2 regions of the Klebsiella grimontii genome follow, and region 2 is predicted to be linked to the other one. Evidence: predicted binding sites of a transcription regulator. Region 2 holds the regulator's gene; the other holds the start of a gene.
The links. The regulator CRP, encoded in region 2, controls carbon source genes, mostly activating them, when cyclic AMP is high. The targets are predictions, from matches to a motif close to ATGTGANNNNNNTCACAT.

Region 1 (7,795 bases), 1.3 Mb from region 2:
CAGGCTGCACGGTAAGAAGATTAACAACCATAGCGCCAATGAAGCCATCAACCACGGCTTTGCGCTGGTGACCGAAGAGCGCCGCTCGACGGGAATTTATGCCTACCTGGATATCGGTTTTAACTCGCTGATCTCCAATATTAAAAAATACAAGAATAAGGTCGGATTGCTGGATAATTCACGCATGAAAAGCGATACCCAATGGGTGATTGATTCGATGCGCGTGAAAACCCCGGGGCAGCACACGCAAATTGGTTCGTTGTCCGGTGGCAACCAGCAGAAAGTTATTATCGGTCGCTGGCTATTAACCCAGCCGGAAATACTGATGCTCGATGAACCCACGCGTGGGATTGACGTTGGGGCGAAGTTCGAAATTTACCAGCTGATCGCCGAGCTGGCAAAAAAAGACAAAGGGATCATTATTATTTCCTCCGAGATGCCGGAGCTACTGGGTATTACTGACCGTATTCTGGTAATGAGCAATGGTCTTGTTGCCGGAATTGTTGAGACTAAAACCACCACGCAAAACGAAATTCTCCGTCTTGCGTCGTTGCACCTTTAAGATCAGGGGCTCCTCATGAGTGCGTTAAATAAAAAGAGTTTTCTCACCTATTTGAAAGAAGGTGGGATTTACGTGGTTCTTTTAGTATTACTGGCTATTATTATTTTCCAGGATCCGACTTTCTTAAGCTTGCTGAACTTAAGTAATATTCTGACCCAGTCTTCGGTGCGTATTATTATCGCGCTCGGCGTGGCCGGGCTGATTGTCACTCAGGGTACCGACCTTTCAGCCGGACGTCAGGTCGGCCTCGCGGCGGTTATCGCCGCCACCATGCTGCAGGCGGTGGACAACGCCAATAAGGTCTTCCCGGAAATGGCCACGATGCCGATTCCGCTGGTTATCCTGCTGGTGTGCGCGATCGGCGCGGTGATTGGCCTTATCAACGGCATTATCATTGCTTACCTGAACGTGACGCCGTTTATCACCACCCTCGGCACGATGATCATCGTTTACGGTATCAACTCCCTGTATTACGACTTTGTGGGCGCGTCGCCGATCTCCGGCTTCGATAGCCACTTCTCGCAGTTTGCCCAGGGGTTTGTGGCGCTGGGTTCATTCCGCCTGTCGTATATCACCTTCTATGCGCTGATTGCCGTGTTCTTCGTATGGATCCTGTGGAACAAGACCCGCTTTGGCAAAAACATTTTTGCTATCGGCGGCAACCCGGAAGCGGCGAAGGTTTCCGGCGTCAACGTCGCTCTGAACCTGCTGATGATTTATGCGCTCTCCGGCGTGTTCTACGCCTTCGGCGGCCTGCTGGAAGCCGGACGCATCGGTTCGGCGACCAACAACCTTGGCTTTATGTATGAACTGGATGCGATTGCCGCCTGCGTGGTCGGCGGCGTATCGTTCAGCGGCGGGGTCGGCACCGTGTTCGGCGTGGTGACCGGGGTGATTATCTTCACCGTCATCAACTACGGTCTGACCTATATCGGCGTGAACCCGTACTGGCAGTACATTATCAAAGGGGCGATTATTATCTTCGCTGTAGCATTGGATTCGCTGAAGTACGCGCGGAAGAAGTAAGTTTCTCTCTCGGAAAAAGCTGCCTGCGGGCAGCTTTTTTTATTTGCGCGGGACGGGATCACGAAAATTAATATTGCGGTGCCAATAGCCGTTGGTTTTTTCATATCTGGAATACGTTACTATTTTTGGCAAAATGTAAACATGTGTTTATGTATTTTTCCGCAAACTAAGGATATTATGCTCATTTGCTGTTTTGATAATGGAAAGGAACCCTCGAATGTTAAAGAAAATGATAGCTGTGATAGGCTTCGGAAGCCTCGTATTATTAAGCGGTTGTGCAAAAGAATCATCCCGCTCACTCGAAGTCGCTAAGGTGACGACCTGGAATACGCCTTACCACGGCGCTCGCAGCCCAATTTCAGTGGGTAAGTTTGATAACCGCTCCAGCTATATGAATGGCGTATTCTCTGATGGCGTCGATCGTTTGGGTAATCAGTCAAAAACAATTCTCATAACACATTTGCAACAAACCGGGCGATTCAATGTTCTCGATCGGAGTAATATGGCCGAGTTGCAGAATGAAGCCAGTATAAAAGGGACCAGCCAGACGCTGAAGGGCGCTGACTACGTGGTGACGGGGGACGTGACCGAATTTGGGCGCAAGGAAGTCGGCGACCATCAATTATTTGGCATCCTGGGAAGAGGGAAGAGCCAAATTGCCTATGCCAAAGTCAATCTTAATATCGTGAATGTCCAGACATCCGAAGTCGTTTTTTCGTCGCAGGGTGCCGGGGAATTTGAGCTTTCTAACCGCGAAGTGATCGGATTCGGCGGTACCGCCAGCTATGACTCCACGCTAAACGGAAAAGTGTTGGATCTCGCTATCCGCGAAGCCGTAAATAATCTGGTTGCAGGTATCGAAAGCGGTGCGTGGACACCGGCTAAATAATCGTTCTGATTTCGACATTTCCCGTGTGCGTACCGTGAAATGTCGCTTTAAATCATAATATGGATGTTAAAAATGAATATTATCCGTTCTGTTTTAATTCTGCTCGCCGTGGCGGTGATAAGCGGTTGTGCGACAAGCCCCAAACCCCTCTATAGCTGGAATGAATATCAGCCTGTGGTTTATGAGTATTACGCGCTGGATATGGGGCCACAAGAGCAAATCGAAACATTAAAAAAAGATATTGAAAAAGCGCGGGCGCAGGCGCTTCCTGTTCCTCCGGGACTGCATGCGCATCTTGGGATGTTATATATCGATACCGGTCATCCGGAGCTGGCAAAAACAGAATTTGAACAGGAGAAACGGCTGTTTCCTGAATCCAGCCAGTTTATGGATTTTCTGTTGAAGAAAATGCAGGGAGGCAAAGCATGAAAAAGTTATATGTAATATGCGCGGGTTTATTACTGACCCTGCTGTTGAGCGGTTGCGCGCCGAAAAAATCCTATGACTACACGGCATTCAGGCAGAGTAAACCGAAGAGTATTCTGGTCCTGCTGCCGAAAAACGAATCACCGGACGTTAAAGCGGGCTATGGGGTACTTTCGCAGGTCACGCTGCCGCTTGCCGAGGCGGGATATTATGTTTTCCCTGTTGCCGTCGTTGATAACACCTTTAAACAAAATGGCGTCGTGAATGGTGAAGAAATGCACGGTGTCAGCCATCAAAAGCTAAGAGAAATTTTTGGCGCTGACGCTGTGCTCTATCTTAAGGTCACGGAATATGGGACATCGTATCAGGTTATCAACAGCGATACCCGCGTCGCCGTTTCCGGTGAGCTGGTGGATATTCGTAACGGAAAACTATTATGGAAAGGCAGCGCGGTGGCTTCCAGCAGCGAAAGTGACGGTAGCGGCGGTTCGCTTTTAGGCATGCTTATCCAGGCGGCCGTTGACCAGATAGTCAACACCATGACCGACAGAAGCTATAAGGTCGCGGGTATTGCCGATGCGCGACTGCTCACGCCTGCCGCGCCAGCAGGGATGCTGTACGGCCCTCGCTCTCCTAAATACGGTAAAGATTTGCAATAGCGTCCTCAATAGATGGCCGATGCGCGCCTTTGCATCGGCCATTTATTGCTTATCATGAACCCCTCTTTGCCAGATAACGAGGCTACTTCTCTTTTTTCTGCAGCTCCAGCAGCTGCTGGGGCGTGACCGCCGGATAGGACTGCGCGCCGTCGGGAACTTCCTGCTGCGCGGGGATGGGGATCAGCGGGCCTAAAAAGCGCGGCTCGCGTTTAAAAATATAGAGATCCGCCAGCGCGCCGAAGCGGGCGCCGAACTCGCGCAGGCGAACGCTCCACATATCCTTTGGCGATGGTACCGCGTAGCACTGCGCCTGAATCCCCATATGCAGGGCAATAAACAGCGCCCGCTCGCAGTGGAAGCGTTGGGTAATGATAATAAAGTCGTTCGTATCGAAGACCTTACGGGTGCGAACAATCGAATCGAGCGTACGAAAACCCGCATAGTCCAGCACGATATCCGCCGGATCGACGCCGGCTTTAATCAAATCGCGGCGCATGGTCATCGGCTCGTTATAGCTTTGCAGCGCGTTATCGCCGCTGAGCAGCAGATAGTTCACCTTGCCGCTGTTGTAGGCGTTCAGCGCGCCCTGAATCCGGTAACGATAATATTGGTTGATAACCCCGGTACGGTAGTACTTAGCGGTACCGAGCACGACGCCGACCTGGCGGTAGGGCAGGTCCTGCAGCTCGTCGTAAATATAGGGAGAGGTTTTCCAGCTCATCCAGCGGTCAAGACCCAGCACGGTTAACAGCAGCAAGCCGAACAGGACTAACAGGCTGTATAACACACGCTTTAACATGAACCTGGCTCAATAGTGGATGAGGGAAGCTTCAGGCTACTTTACCCGTCGGGCAAGCGCAAGAAACCGTCGTTTAATTGCGGGGATTTTCAACAGTGCGGGCCGTTTGGCCCGCAGAATGTGACTAACCTAACAGTACGCGATCGATATTATGGCAGCCCAGCGCCTTCAGCGTCGCCGCGGTGGCGTCCCACTGGATAAGCGCTGCATCGGCCTTTTCGGCCAGAATTGCGCGCTGGATATCCGGGTAATCGTATCCGTTGAGGCTCAGCAGATTCAGCGCGCCCTGCAGCGGAGGCAGCGTCGGGTTAAAGGCGGCGTTCTCGGCATAGCTGCCGGTGAAAAGGGTGCCGTCTTTCAGCTCCAGCGCTACGCCGGAGGGCGAATTGCTGTAAGGCGTATGGCAACGGTTGGCCGCCTGAATCGCCGCCTGAGCCAGCGCGTCGCCGCTGAGCGGGAAGCCGTGGTCCTGCTCGTCCATCAGCAGGGTTTTAATGTCCAGATCTTTCGGGCCGAAAGCGTCCGGCAAATAGTGCTGCAGCGAATGCGCCTCGCGACCGGGGAGGTGGATGCGCAGCGCCAGGCCGCTGTTCAGCTCGTTCATAAACTGTCGGCAGTGGCCGCAGGGAGTATAGTTAACGGTAATCGCCCGCAGGGATTTTTCGCCGCGCAGCCAGGCATGGCTGATGGCGCTTTGTTCGGCGTGCACGGTTTGCTGCATAGTGGCGCCGAGAAATTCCATATTGCCGCCGAAGTACCAGGTACCGCTGATGCCGCGGGCAATCGCGCCGACGTTAAAATGGGAAAGATCGGCCCGCGCGCAGGCCGCCGCCAGCGGCAGCAAAGCAAAGGCCAGCGCGTCTTCATCCAGTCCCGTTGCGCTTTGCAGCGCCGCAACCTGGTCTGCATTCAGCAGGGCCGGGAAATGCCGATCGGTCAGCATCGGGGCGATGGCCGCTTGCAGGTCCGCCGCCAGTTGGGGAAGAACAGCTTGAAAACGTGGGTGCATGGCGTTGCCTCATAACAATGTAATGGAAATCTAGTGTACGGGGGGTGACAGCCTGTATATGTGATAAACATCTCATTGTCTCTGCAACTAATTCGTGTTGCATTTAAAAATGTGATTAAAATCACATTTATCCAACCACCGCTAAAATAAGCGGAAATAAGAACGGCGCGACCAGCGAGGTAATTATCCCGCAAAGCACCAGCGCCAGCGAGCTGAACGCCCCTTCCTGATAGTCGAGCTCAGCGCAACGGGCGGTCCCCAGGGCGTGGGATGCGGTCCCCATCGACAGGCCGCGCGAGGCCTTGGTGCGGATGCGCATCACGTTCAGCAGGGTGTGACCAAAGACCGCGCCGAGAATGCCGACGAAAATCACGCACACCGCGCTGATCGCCGGAATCCCGCCAATGCTGCTGCTCACCGCCATGGCAATCGGCGTCGTCACCGATTTCGGCAAAATAGAGGCGGCAATCTGCGGGGTTGCGCCCATCAACAGGGCAACGGTGGTGCCGGTGACCATCGCCACTACGCTGCCGATAAAGCAGATGGTGATGATTGACTTCCAGCGGGCGCGGATTTGGTGCAACTGCTCATACAAAGGAAAGGCCAACGCCACCACCGCCGGCTGCAGCAGATCGTTAAGAATTTTGCTGCCGAGGAAATAGCGCTCGTAGGAGATGCCGGTTATCAGCAGAAAAGGAATGAGCACCACCATCGCCACCAGCAGCGGGTTAAGCAGCGGAAATTTAAACCGCGCCGCCAGCCTGCGGGCAAGGAAAAAGACGACAAGAGTGAGCGGCAGCGACCACCAGATTTCATGGATCATTCTTCACTTCCTTTTTGTCCAACCACTTTGCGCTCACCGTGAACCAGGTGTGAACTCCAGCTGACCACTAAAAAGACCACCAGCGTGCTTATCGCGCAGGACACCACCACCGGGCCAAACTGCGCGCGCAGTAAATCCCAGTACTGCATGACGCCGACGCCGATAGGCACAAACAGCAGCGCCATATAGCGAATCAGGATGTTGCAGCCGGGGTTAACCCACTGTGGCGGCATGATCTGCAGCGCCAGCAGAAAAAACAGAATCAGCATGCCAATAATGCTGCCGGGAATGGCGATCGGCAGGAGCGAAGAGAGAAAAATGCCCGCATACAAGCAGGCGTAGATGAGCACGAAAGCGCGCAGATACTGCCAGACAATAATCAGTGATTTACTCATGGTAATAACCCTTGATGAACCGCATTCATCATACAATTAAAGCCAAAAATGTGCTACCGATCACATCATGAATTCTACGCATACCTGCAATAGAGAGGGGGAACAGCAAAACGGACGGCTATCAGAGCGTAGATTGCAGCGACAGGCAGTGCAGAAACCGGCTCAGCGCCAGCGACGGCGTTTCACTTTTTCGCCAGAACACCCCAACGCTACCTTTTTGTTCAATGCGCGGCAAATTAAGAATCGCCAGCTGGTGCTGGGCGGCGTAGCGCTGCGCCAGGCGCAAGGAGAGAATTGAGACCATATCGCTGCTCTGCAGCAGGTTGCTGGTGACGTTCATCGAGGCGGACTCAATGGTGTTTTCCGGCAGCATCACGCCGTTATCCACCAGCGCGTTGTCGATGCTCAGGCGAATTGGCGTGCCGGTGGGCCAGACGATCCAGCGCCAGGGGGAGAGATCGGCCCAGCTTAACCGCGATTTTTGGGCCAGCGGGTGATCGGGACGGGCGACAAAGCAGACCGGTTCGGTGTAGAGCACCCGGTAGCTCAGCGGCAGCTCCAGCGCCCGTCCGCCGACGCGTCCGACAACCACATCCACCACGCCGGCGAGCAGATCGTTAAGCAGCGGCGTCATGACCTTCTCTTCGATATTCAGGTGCAGGGTCGGCATCTCTTTGAGCAGTTCGAGGATCGCCTGCGAGACGCAGTCGGTCGCCACCGGCGAACAGCCAATCATCAGGCTGCCCACCTGTCCGCCCTGTTTAAAACGCTCGATCTCATACTGCGAACGCGACATATCGTTAATCAGCCGCTGGGCGTGCTGAAGCAGCAGCTTCCCGCCTTCGGTCGGGCGCAGGCCTTTGCTATGGCGTTCGAACAAAACCATGCCGACTTCGTCTTCAAACTGGCTGAGCCATTTGGAGAGCGCGGGCTGAGTAATGTTCATCATTTTCGCCACCTGCGTGAGATTGCCTTGCTCCCCCAGCGCCACCAGCATCTGTAAATGGTGCAGCTTCAGTTTCTGCGTCCAGTCCGCCATTAGCGATAACCTCCAGGTTATGTCTATGCCCGAAATACCATTGTACATTTCATTGCCTGAGTTACAAACTCGCAACATAAAAGAAATAAATACAACACCTACCCCTACCTGCACTGAGGCATAACGATGACTCAACGACTTGAATTACAGAAGCTGCTCAACGCCGCG
Region 2 (7,795 bases):
CAATAGCCTGACGCAGAACGGCGCTCTGCAGAAGACAGTGCTGCTGGGCAACCGCAACCATATTATTGACTGCCGCCGCCGCGGCATCGCTATGCGGGTCAAGCACCACGACTTTGTCAAAGCCAAGGGTATTAAGCTGCCGAGCGAAGACCTTCAGAGCAAAGCTGTCTCCCGGCACCATATGGCGATCCTGACGCGCCCACGGCAGCCACGGCAGTTCCAGATGGCTAAACGCCACGTCGGTAACATGACGCACGGCCTCCACCAGCTGCGCCAGCAGCATAAAATCGTTCATATCGCGCAGAGTAACCGCCCGGATGCGCATCAAACGGGCGGAAGGCGGTAATTGATCGGTCACCTTCAGCCACACAGCGCCATCGGGAAAGACGCCGCTGGCAAGCGTAAACGCCTCATCATCCAGTTCCAGGGTAAATTTTTCGCTCATGGTGACCTCCGCTCATTAAATTGTGTCTCTAAGACACAATCAATAATGTCCCTAAGACACATATGATGCAAGTGTTAAATGTCATTTAAGCGGAAAAATGGATTAGGCTATTGAAAAATAATAACAAAAATAGAGACTTGCTGCTCAGGAAGGGGCTGGTACACTTGTCAGCGTTCTTTTCCGCTGCGAGCGCTCTATGACCACCGATGCCGAATACCTCAGCCAATACGATGCCAGCCGCTTTCCCTCGCCGCTGGTGACCGTCGATAGCGTCCTGTTTACCCTGTATGAAGGGGCGCTATGCGTTCTGCTGGTTGAGCGCGCTCATCCGCCGCAGCAGGGGGCGTGGGGGCTACCCGGCGGCTTTATCGATCTGGCGCACGATGATTCAACCCGCGCCACGGCGCTACGTAAGCTCACGGAAAAAACCGGGATTTCACCGTCATGGCTGGAGCAGCTCGACACCTTTTCCGGGCCGGATCGCGATCCGCGCGGCTGGAGCCTGACTATCGCCTGGTTTGCGTTAATCTCATGGGTAGATTGTCAGCCGCATATCGCCAGCGTCAGCGATGCCCGCTGGGTGCCGGTGGCGCAGTTGGATAGCTATTCGCTGGCTTTCGATCATCAAAAGATCATCGACGCCGGTCTGCACCGCTTACGCCAAAAAACGATGTACTCTTTACTGCCGGTTTACTGTCTGCCGGAGACCTTTACCCATGGTCAGCTGCTGGAAGCCACGGAAATCATCCTTGGTCAGCCGATTCAACGCAAAAGCCTGATTCGCCGCTTCGAAGCCTCCGGAATGTTTGAAGAGACCGGGGAAACAGCGGCAACCGGCGCGCGCAAAGCGCGGCTATGGCGGCGTAAACCCGGCGTCGATTTTCATCTCTTTTCACGTAACCTGCTGACCGATTAGCCGCAAGGCCACATATGGGCTAACCTGCGTACTTCATGCGCGGTATAGTATGTTATAAAGATTATTTATTGCTCTGGTGCTATGGTTGATATCACTCCTACAGAAATGACGCCCCCTGAAGACGACTCGCATCAGTTTCATCCGATGCGCGGCGTAGGCAATCGTCATTTGCAAACCATGTTGCCGCGGCTAATCCGTCGCAAACTCCGCTTTACTCCCCACTGGCAGCGTCTGGAATTGCCGGACGGCGACTTTATCGATCTGGCGTGGAGCGAAGACCCTTCGCAGGCGCGTCATAAACCACGCCTGGTGGTGTTTCATGGCCTGGAGGGCAGCCTGCACAGCCCTTACGCCCACGGACTTATCCATGCGGCCATGCAGCGCGGCTGGCTGGGCGTGGTGATGCACTTTCGCGGCTGTAGCGGCGAACCCAACCGGAATAACCGCATCTACCACTCGGGCGAAACGGAAGATGGCTCCTGGTTTCTGCGCTGGCTCCAGCGCGAGTACGGCACGGCCCCCACCGCCGCGGTGGGATATTCGCTCGGGGGCAATATGCTGGGCTGCCTGCTGGCAAAAGAGGGCGACGCAATTCCCGTTGATGCCGCGGTTATCGTCTCGGCGCCGTTTATGCTGGAGGCCTGTAGCTATCATATGGACAAAGGTTTCTCCCGCGTTTATCAGCGCTATCTGCTCAACCTGCTGAAAGCCAACGCCGCGCGTAAGCTAAAAGCCTATCCCGGCTCTCTGCCCGTCGATTTACGCCAGCTAAAAAGCATGCGCCGTATTCGCGAATTTGACGATAGCATAACGGCCAGGATCCACGGCTTTGCCGATGCGCTGGACTATTATCGCCAATGTAGCGCCATGCCGCGCTTAAGCGATATCACTAAGCCCACGCTGATTATTCACGCGAAGGACGATCCCTTTATGGATCACCACTCGATTCCCCCGCAGGAACAGCTGCCGGCGAATGTCGAATATCAGCTCACGGAGCACGGCGGGCACGTGGGTTTCGTCGGCGGCACGCTGCGTAAGCCGGAAATGTGGCTTGAAAAAAGAATTCCGGATTGGCTAACCCGTTGGTTAGGAGCGCAAATATGATCATTCCCTGGCAAGATCTCGATCCCGAAACGCTGGATAACCTGATCGAAAGTTTTGTATTACGTGAAGGCACCGATTATGGTGAACATGAACGTTCGCTGACGGATAAAGTCGCTGATGTTAAACAGCAGTTGAAAAGCGGAGAAGCCGTGCTGGTGTGGTCAGAACTGCACGAGACGGTGAACATTATGCCCCGCAAGCAGTTTCACGGCTAAGGCGGCACACACTATCGTTTACTCTGGGAGTTGTTATGTCTGCCAAACATCCGGTGATTGCCGTCACGGGCTCCAGCGGCGCGGGAACCACGACCACCAGCCTCGCCTTTCGCAAAATCTTCGCCCAGCTTAATCTGCACGCCGCCGAAGTTGAAGGCGATAGCTTTCACCGCTATACCCGTCCGGAAATGGACATGGCGATCCGTAAAGCGCGCGATCAGGGCAAACATATCAGCTACTTTGGCCCCGAGGCTAACGACTTCGGCCTGCTGGAACACACGTTCGCCGAATATGGGCAAAGCGGCAAAGGCCAGTCGCGCAAGTATTTACATACCTATGACGAGGCCGTGCCGTGGAATCAGGTTCCGGGGACCTTCACGCCCTGGCAGCCGCTGCCCGAACCGACTGACGTCCTGTTTTATGAAGGCCTGCACGGCGGCGTGGTGACGCCGCAGCATAACGTAGCAAACCATGTCGACCTGCTGGTTGGCGTGGTGCCCATCGTCAATCTTGAGTGGATCCAGAAGCTTATTCGCGACACCAGCGAACGCGGCCACTCTCGTGAGGCGGTGATGGATTCCGTGGTCCGTTCGATGGAAGACTACATCAACTTTATCACCCCGCAGTTTTCGCGCACCCACCTCAACTTCCAGCGCGTACCGACGGTGGATACGTCCAACCCGTTTGCGGCCAAAGCCATCCCTTCGCTGGATGAAAGCTTTGTCGTTATCCATTTCCGTAATCTAAAAAATATCGATTTCCCCTGGCTTCTGGCGATGCTGCAGGGCTCGTTTATCTCGCATATGAATACGCTGGTGGTACCGGGCGGGAAAATGGGGCTGGCGATGGAACTGATCATGGCGCCGCTGGTTGAGCGCCTGATGGAAGGCAGGAAAATAAGCTAACGGTCAAAACCCCGGTGACGCGTTTGCCGGCCGGGGCCCGTTCGGCTTACCCTTCGATCACTTCATAAGAGTGGGTAATGTTTACCGCTTTCTCAAGCATCAGCGCGACGGAACAATACTTTTCCGCCGACAGGTCGACCGCGCGAGACACGGCAGCGTCCTTCAGTTCTTTACCGGTCACGATAAAATGCAGATTGATATGGGTAAACAGACGCGGAGCCTCTTCGCGACGCTCAGAAGTCAGCTTAACTTCGCAGTTGGTAACGTTATGACGGCCCTTCTGCAATATGGAAACCACATCGATCGCGCTGCATCCGCCTGCCGCCATCAGAACCATTTCCATTGGGCTGGGCGCTTTATCCCCGGAATTGCCGTCCATCAGAATCTGGTGACCAGAAGCCGACTCACCGATGAAGGTTAACCCTTCAACCCACTTCACTCGCGCTTGCATAAATTTAACTCCAGGGCTGTAATTTTCCCGACAGATTACGCGTACATAACAATTCTCGCAACGGAAGGCGACCTGGGTCATGCTGAAGCGAGACACCAGGAGACATGCGGCGAAAGCTATGCTAAAACAATCTGGATGCTACAGTAATACATTGATGTACTGCATGTATGCAGAGGAGTTCACATTACAGGCTGCAGAAAACTTTCAGCCGGATTCCCAGGTATAGGGATTCAATACGATTGCATGCCCGGATGCCGTGTAGTGTCGGCACCCGGAGATAGCTTATAACAGAGGATAACCGCGCATGGTGCTTGGCAAACCGCAAACAGACCCTACCCTTGAATGGTTCTTGTCTCATTGCCACATTCATAAGTACCCATCAAAGAGCACGCTGATCCACCAGGGTGAGAAAGCAGAAACGTTGTACTACATCGTTAAAGGCTCCGTGGCTGTACTCATCAAGGATGAAGAAGGTAAAGAGATGATCCTCTCTTACCTTAATCAGGGCGATTTCATCGGTGAATTAGGCTTGTTTGAAGAAGGCCAGGAGCGTAGCGCTTGGGTACGTGCGAAAACCGCATGTGAAGTGGCCGAAATCTCCTACAAAAAATTCCGTCAGCTGATCCAGGTTAACCCGGACATCCTGATGCGTCTCTCTTCGCAGATGGCTCGTCGTCTGCAGGTCACGTCTGAGAAAGTGGGCAACCTCGCCTTCCTTGACGTTACCGGTCGTATCGCTCAGACGCTGCTGAACCTGGCTAAACAGCCGGATGCGATGACCCATCCGGACGGTATGCAAATTAAAATTACACGTCAGGAAATCGGCCAGATCGTCGGCTGCTCCCGCGAGACCGTTGGCCGCATCCTGAAAATGCTGGAAGATCAAAACCTGATCTCCGCGCACGGTAAAACTATCGTCGTCTACGGTACCCGTTAAGTCGGTAAAACGGCGTATTGCCTGACGATACGCCGTTTTTGTTTTCTCCTCATGTGGCGCAGGCTGATTTACCACCCTGAAGTCAACTATGCACTGCGGCAAACGCTGGTGTTGTGTCTGCCGGTCGCGATTGGGCTTCTGTTTGGCCACTTACAGCAGGGGCTTCTGTTCTCTCTGGTTCCCGCCTGCTGCAACATTGCCGGGCTGGATACGCCGCATAAGCGTTTCTTTAAGCGTCTGATTATCGGCGGCAGCCTGTTTGCCGGCTGTAGCCTGATCGTCCAGCTTCTTCTGCAACGCGAAATCCCTTTGCCGCTAATCCTCACCGGTCTGGCGCTGATCCTCGGCGTCACGGCTGAAATCAGCTCCCTGCACGCGCGGCTGCTGCCTGCCTCGCTTATCGCGGCTATTTTTACCCTCAGTCTCGCGGGCAACATGCCGGTGTGGGAGCCGCTGTTAATCTACGCCCTCGGCACCTTATGGTATGGGGTGTTCAACTGGTTCTGGTTTTGGCTCTGGCGCGAGCAGCCGCTGCGCGAATCCTTAAGCCTGCTCTACCGTGAGCTCGCCAACTACTGCGAGGCCAAATACAGCCTGCTTACCCAGCATACGGACCCCGCCACATCGCTGCCGCCGCTGCTCAACCGCCAGCAAAAGGTGGTGGATCTGATTACCCAGTGCTATCAGCAGATGCATATGCTGGCGGCTAACCAGCGCAGCGATCACAAACGCCTGCTGCGCGCTTTCCAGGTTGGACTGGACCTTCAGGAGCATATTTCCGTCAGCCTTCATCAGCCAGAAGAGGTGCAGAAGCTGGTGGAACGCAGTCACGCGGAAGCGGTGATTCGCTGGAACGCGCAAACCGTTGCCGCCCGCCTGCGGGAGCTGGCGGACGATCTGCTCTACCACCGTTATCCCCGGCGCTTTCAGATGGACAAACAGATCGGCGCGCTGGAAAAAATCGCCTGGCAGCATCCGGATAATCCTGTCGGCCAGTTCTGCGCCTGGCACTTCAGCCGCATTGCCAGAGTTCTGCGCACCCAGCGCCCGCTGTACGCGCGTAACCTGATGGCGGATAAAACCCGCCGCCTGCCGCTGCTGCCCGCGTTGAAAAACTATCTGTCGCTTAAGTCGCCGGCGTTACGTAACGCCGCGCGTATCAGCGTAATGCTGAGCGCCGCCAGCCTGATGGGCAGCGCGCTGCATCTGCCTAAGCCCTACTGGATCCTGATGACCGTGCTGTTCGTGACGCAAAACGGCTACGGCGCGACGCGGGTTCGTATCGTCCATCGGGCTGCCGGAACCATTGCGGGGCTGGTCATTGCCGGGCTCACGCTGCACTTTCACGTTCCTGAAGGCTATACGCTGACCGCGATGCTGTTCATTACGCTATTGAGCTACCTGATTATTCGCCAGCATTACGGCTGGGCGATGGTCGGATTTACCGTGACGGCGGTGTACACCCTGCAACTGCTCACCCTGAACGGCGAGCAGTTTATCGTCGCCAGACTGATTGATACGCTGATTGGCTGCCTGATTGCTTTCGGCGGCATGGTCTGGCTATGGCCGCAGTGGCAAAGCGGTCTGCTGCGCAAAAATGCCCACGACGCGCTGGAAGCCGATCAGGAAGCCATCAGGCTGATCCTCAGCGACGACCATCAGGCCCCGGCGCTGGCCTATCAGCGCATGCGCGTTAATCAGACGCATAACGCGCTGTTTAACTCGCTAAATCAGGCGATGCAGGAACCCGGTTTTAATTCCCACTATCTCGAAGACATGAAGCTGTGGGTGACCCACAGCCAGTTTATTGTCGAGCACATCAATGCCATGACTACCCTGGCGCGCGAGCACAATATGCTGACGCCGGATTTAGCCCAGCGTTATCTGGAGTCCTGCGAGATTGCGCTCCAGCGCTGCCAGCAGCGGCTGGATTCCGACGGGCCCGGCAGCGCGGGGGATGTGAATATTATGGAGGCGCAGGATGCGGAGGTCCCTCGCGGACCGCTCAGTACGATGGAGCAGCACTTGCAGCGCATCCTCGGGCATCTGAACACCATGCACACCATTTCATCGGTGGCATGGCGTCAGCGTCCGCATCATGGCATCTGGCTGCGCGCCACTAAGCGCTAAGCACCCGCTCAACCGCCTGGGCAAAGCGCGCCATGCCTTCAGCAATATCGCTATCATCAATCACCAGCGACGGTACGAAGCGCATCACGTCTGGTCCGGCATTGAGCACCATGACGCCCGCCTCTGCGGCTGCATACAAGAAATCGCGCGCCTTCCCGTGATACTGCGGCTTCAGCTCGGCGCCGATCAGCAGACCCATGCCGCGAATATCGCTAAACAGATCGAACCGCGCGTCAATTTGCTGAAGGTGCTGAACAAACAGCTCGCGCTTCGCGGTGACGCCGTCCAGCACTTCCGGCGTGTTAATCAGATCGAAGGCCGCCCCGCCGACCGCGCAGGCCAGCGGGTTACCGCCGTAGGTCGAACCATGGGAACCGGCGTGGAAAGCGCTGGCGATATCATGGGTGGTCAGCATCGCGCTGATAGGGAAGCCGCCGCCAAGCGCCTTGGCGCTGGTCAGAATATCCGGCGTCACGCCGTAGTGCATATAGGCAAACAGCGAGCCGGTGCGCCCCATACCGCACTGGACTTCATCAAACACCAGCAGTGCCTGGTGCTGGTCGCAGAGATCGCGCAATCCTTGCAGGAATTCCGGCGTCGCCGCCGTCACTCCACCTTCACCCTGAATCGGCTCGACCACCACCGCGCAGGTATGATCGTCCATCACCGCTTTCACCGCGTGTAAATCGTTA

Region 1: the regulator CRP is predicted to act here: its motif matches at 5,429-5,446, upstream of cdd (cytidine deaminase).

The regions. Positions count from the first base shown of each region.
Region 1 is NZ_CP169721.1:1,733,430-1,741,224, forward strand. It holds gene mglA (galactose/methyl galactoside ABC transporter ATP-binding protein MglA) at 1-562, shown strand, start outside; gene mglC (galactose/methyl galactoside ABC transporter permease MglC) at 578-1,588, shown strand; gene ACE3MN_RS08315 (CsgG/HfaB family protein) at 1,806-2,477, shown strand; gene ACE3MN_RS08320 (DUF4810 domain-containing protein) at 2,550-2,906, shown strand; gene ACE3MN_RS08325 (DUF799 domain-containing protein) at 2,903-3,562, shown strand; gene sanA (outer membrane permeability protein SanA) at 3,645-4,361, opposite strand; gene cdd (cytidine deaminase) at 4,486-5,370, opposite strand; gene ACE3MN_RS08340 (CidB/LrgB family autolysis modulator) at 5,498-6,193, opposite strand; gene ACE3MN_RS08345 (CidA/LrgA family protein) at 6,190-6,588, opposite strand; gene ACE3MN_RS08350 (LysR family transcriptional regulator) at 6,710-7,627, opposite strand; gene ACE3MN_RS08355 (MFS transporter) at 7,754-7,795, shown strand, end outside.
Region 2 is NZ_CP169721.1:428,690-436,484, reverse strand. It holds gene prs (ribose-phosphate diphosphokinase) at 1-445, opposite strand, end outside; gene ACE3MN_RS01960 (NUDIX hydrolase) at 642-1,361, shown strand; gene ACE3MN_RS01955 (hydrolase) at 1,506-2,465, shown strand; gene ACE3MN_RS01950 (YheU family protein) at 2,462-2,680, shown strand; gene ACE3MN_RS01945 (phosphoribulokinase) at 2,716-3,585, shown strand; gene ACE3MN_RS01940 (OsmC family protein) at 3,632-4,036, opposite strand; gene crp (cAMP-activated global transcriptional regulator CRP) at 4,341-4,973, shown strand; gene ACE3MN_RS01930 (YccS/YhfK family putative transporter) at 5,025-7,103, shown strand; gene ACE3MN_RS01925 (aspartate aminotransferase family protein) at 7,093-7,795, opposite strand, start outside.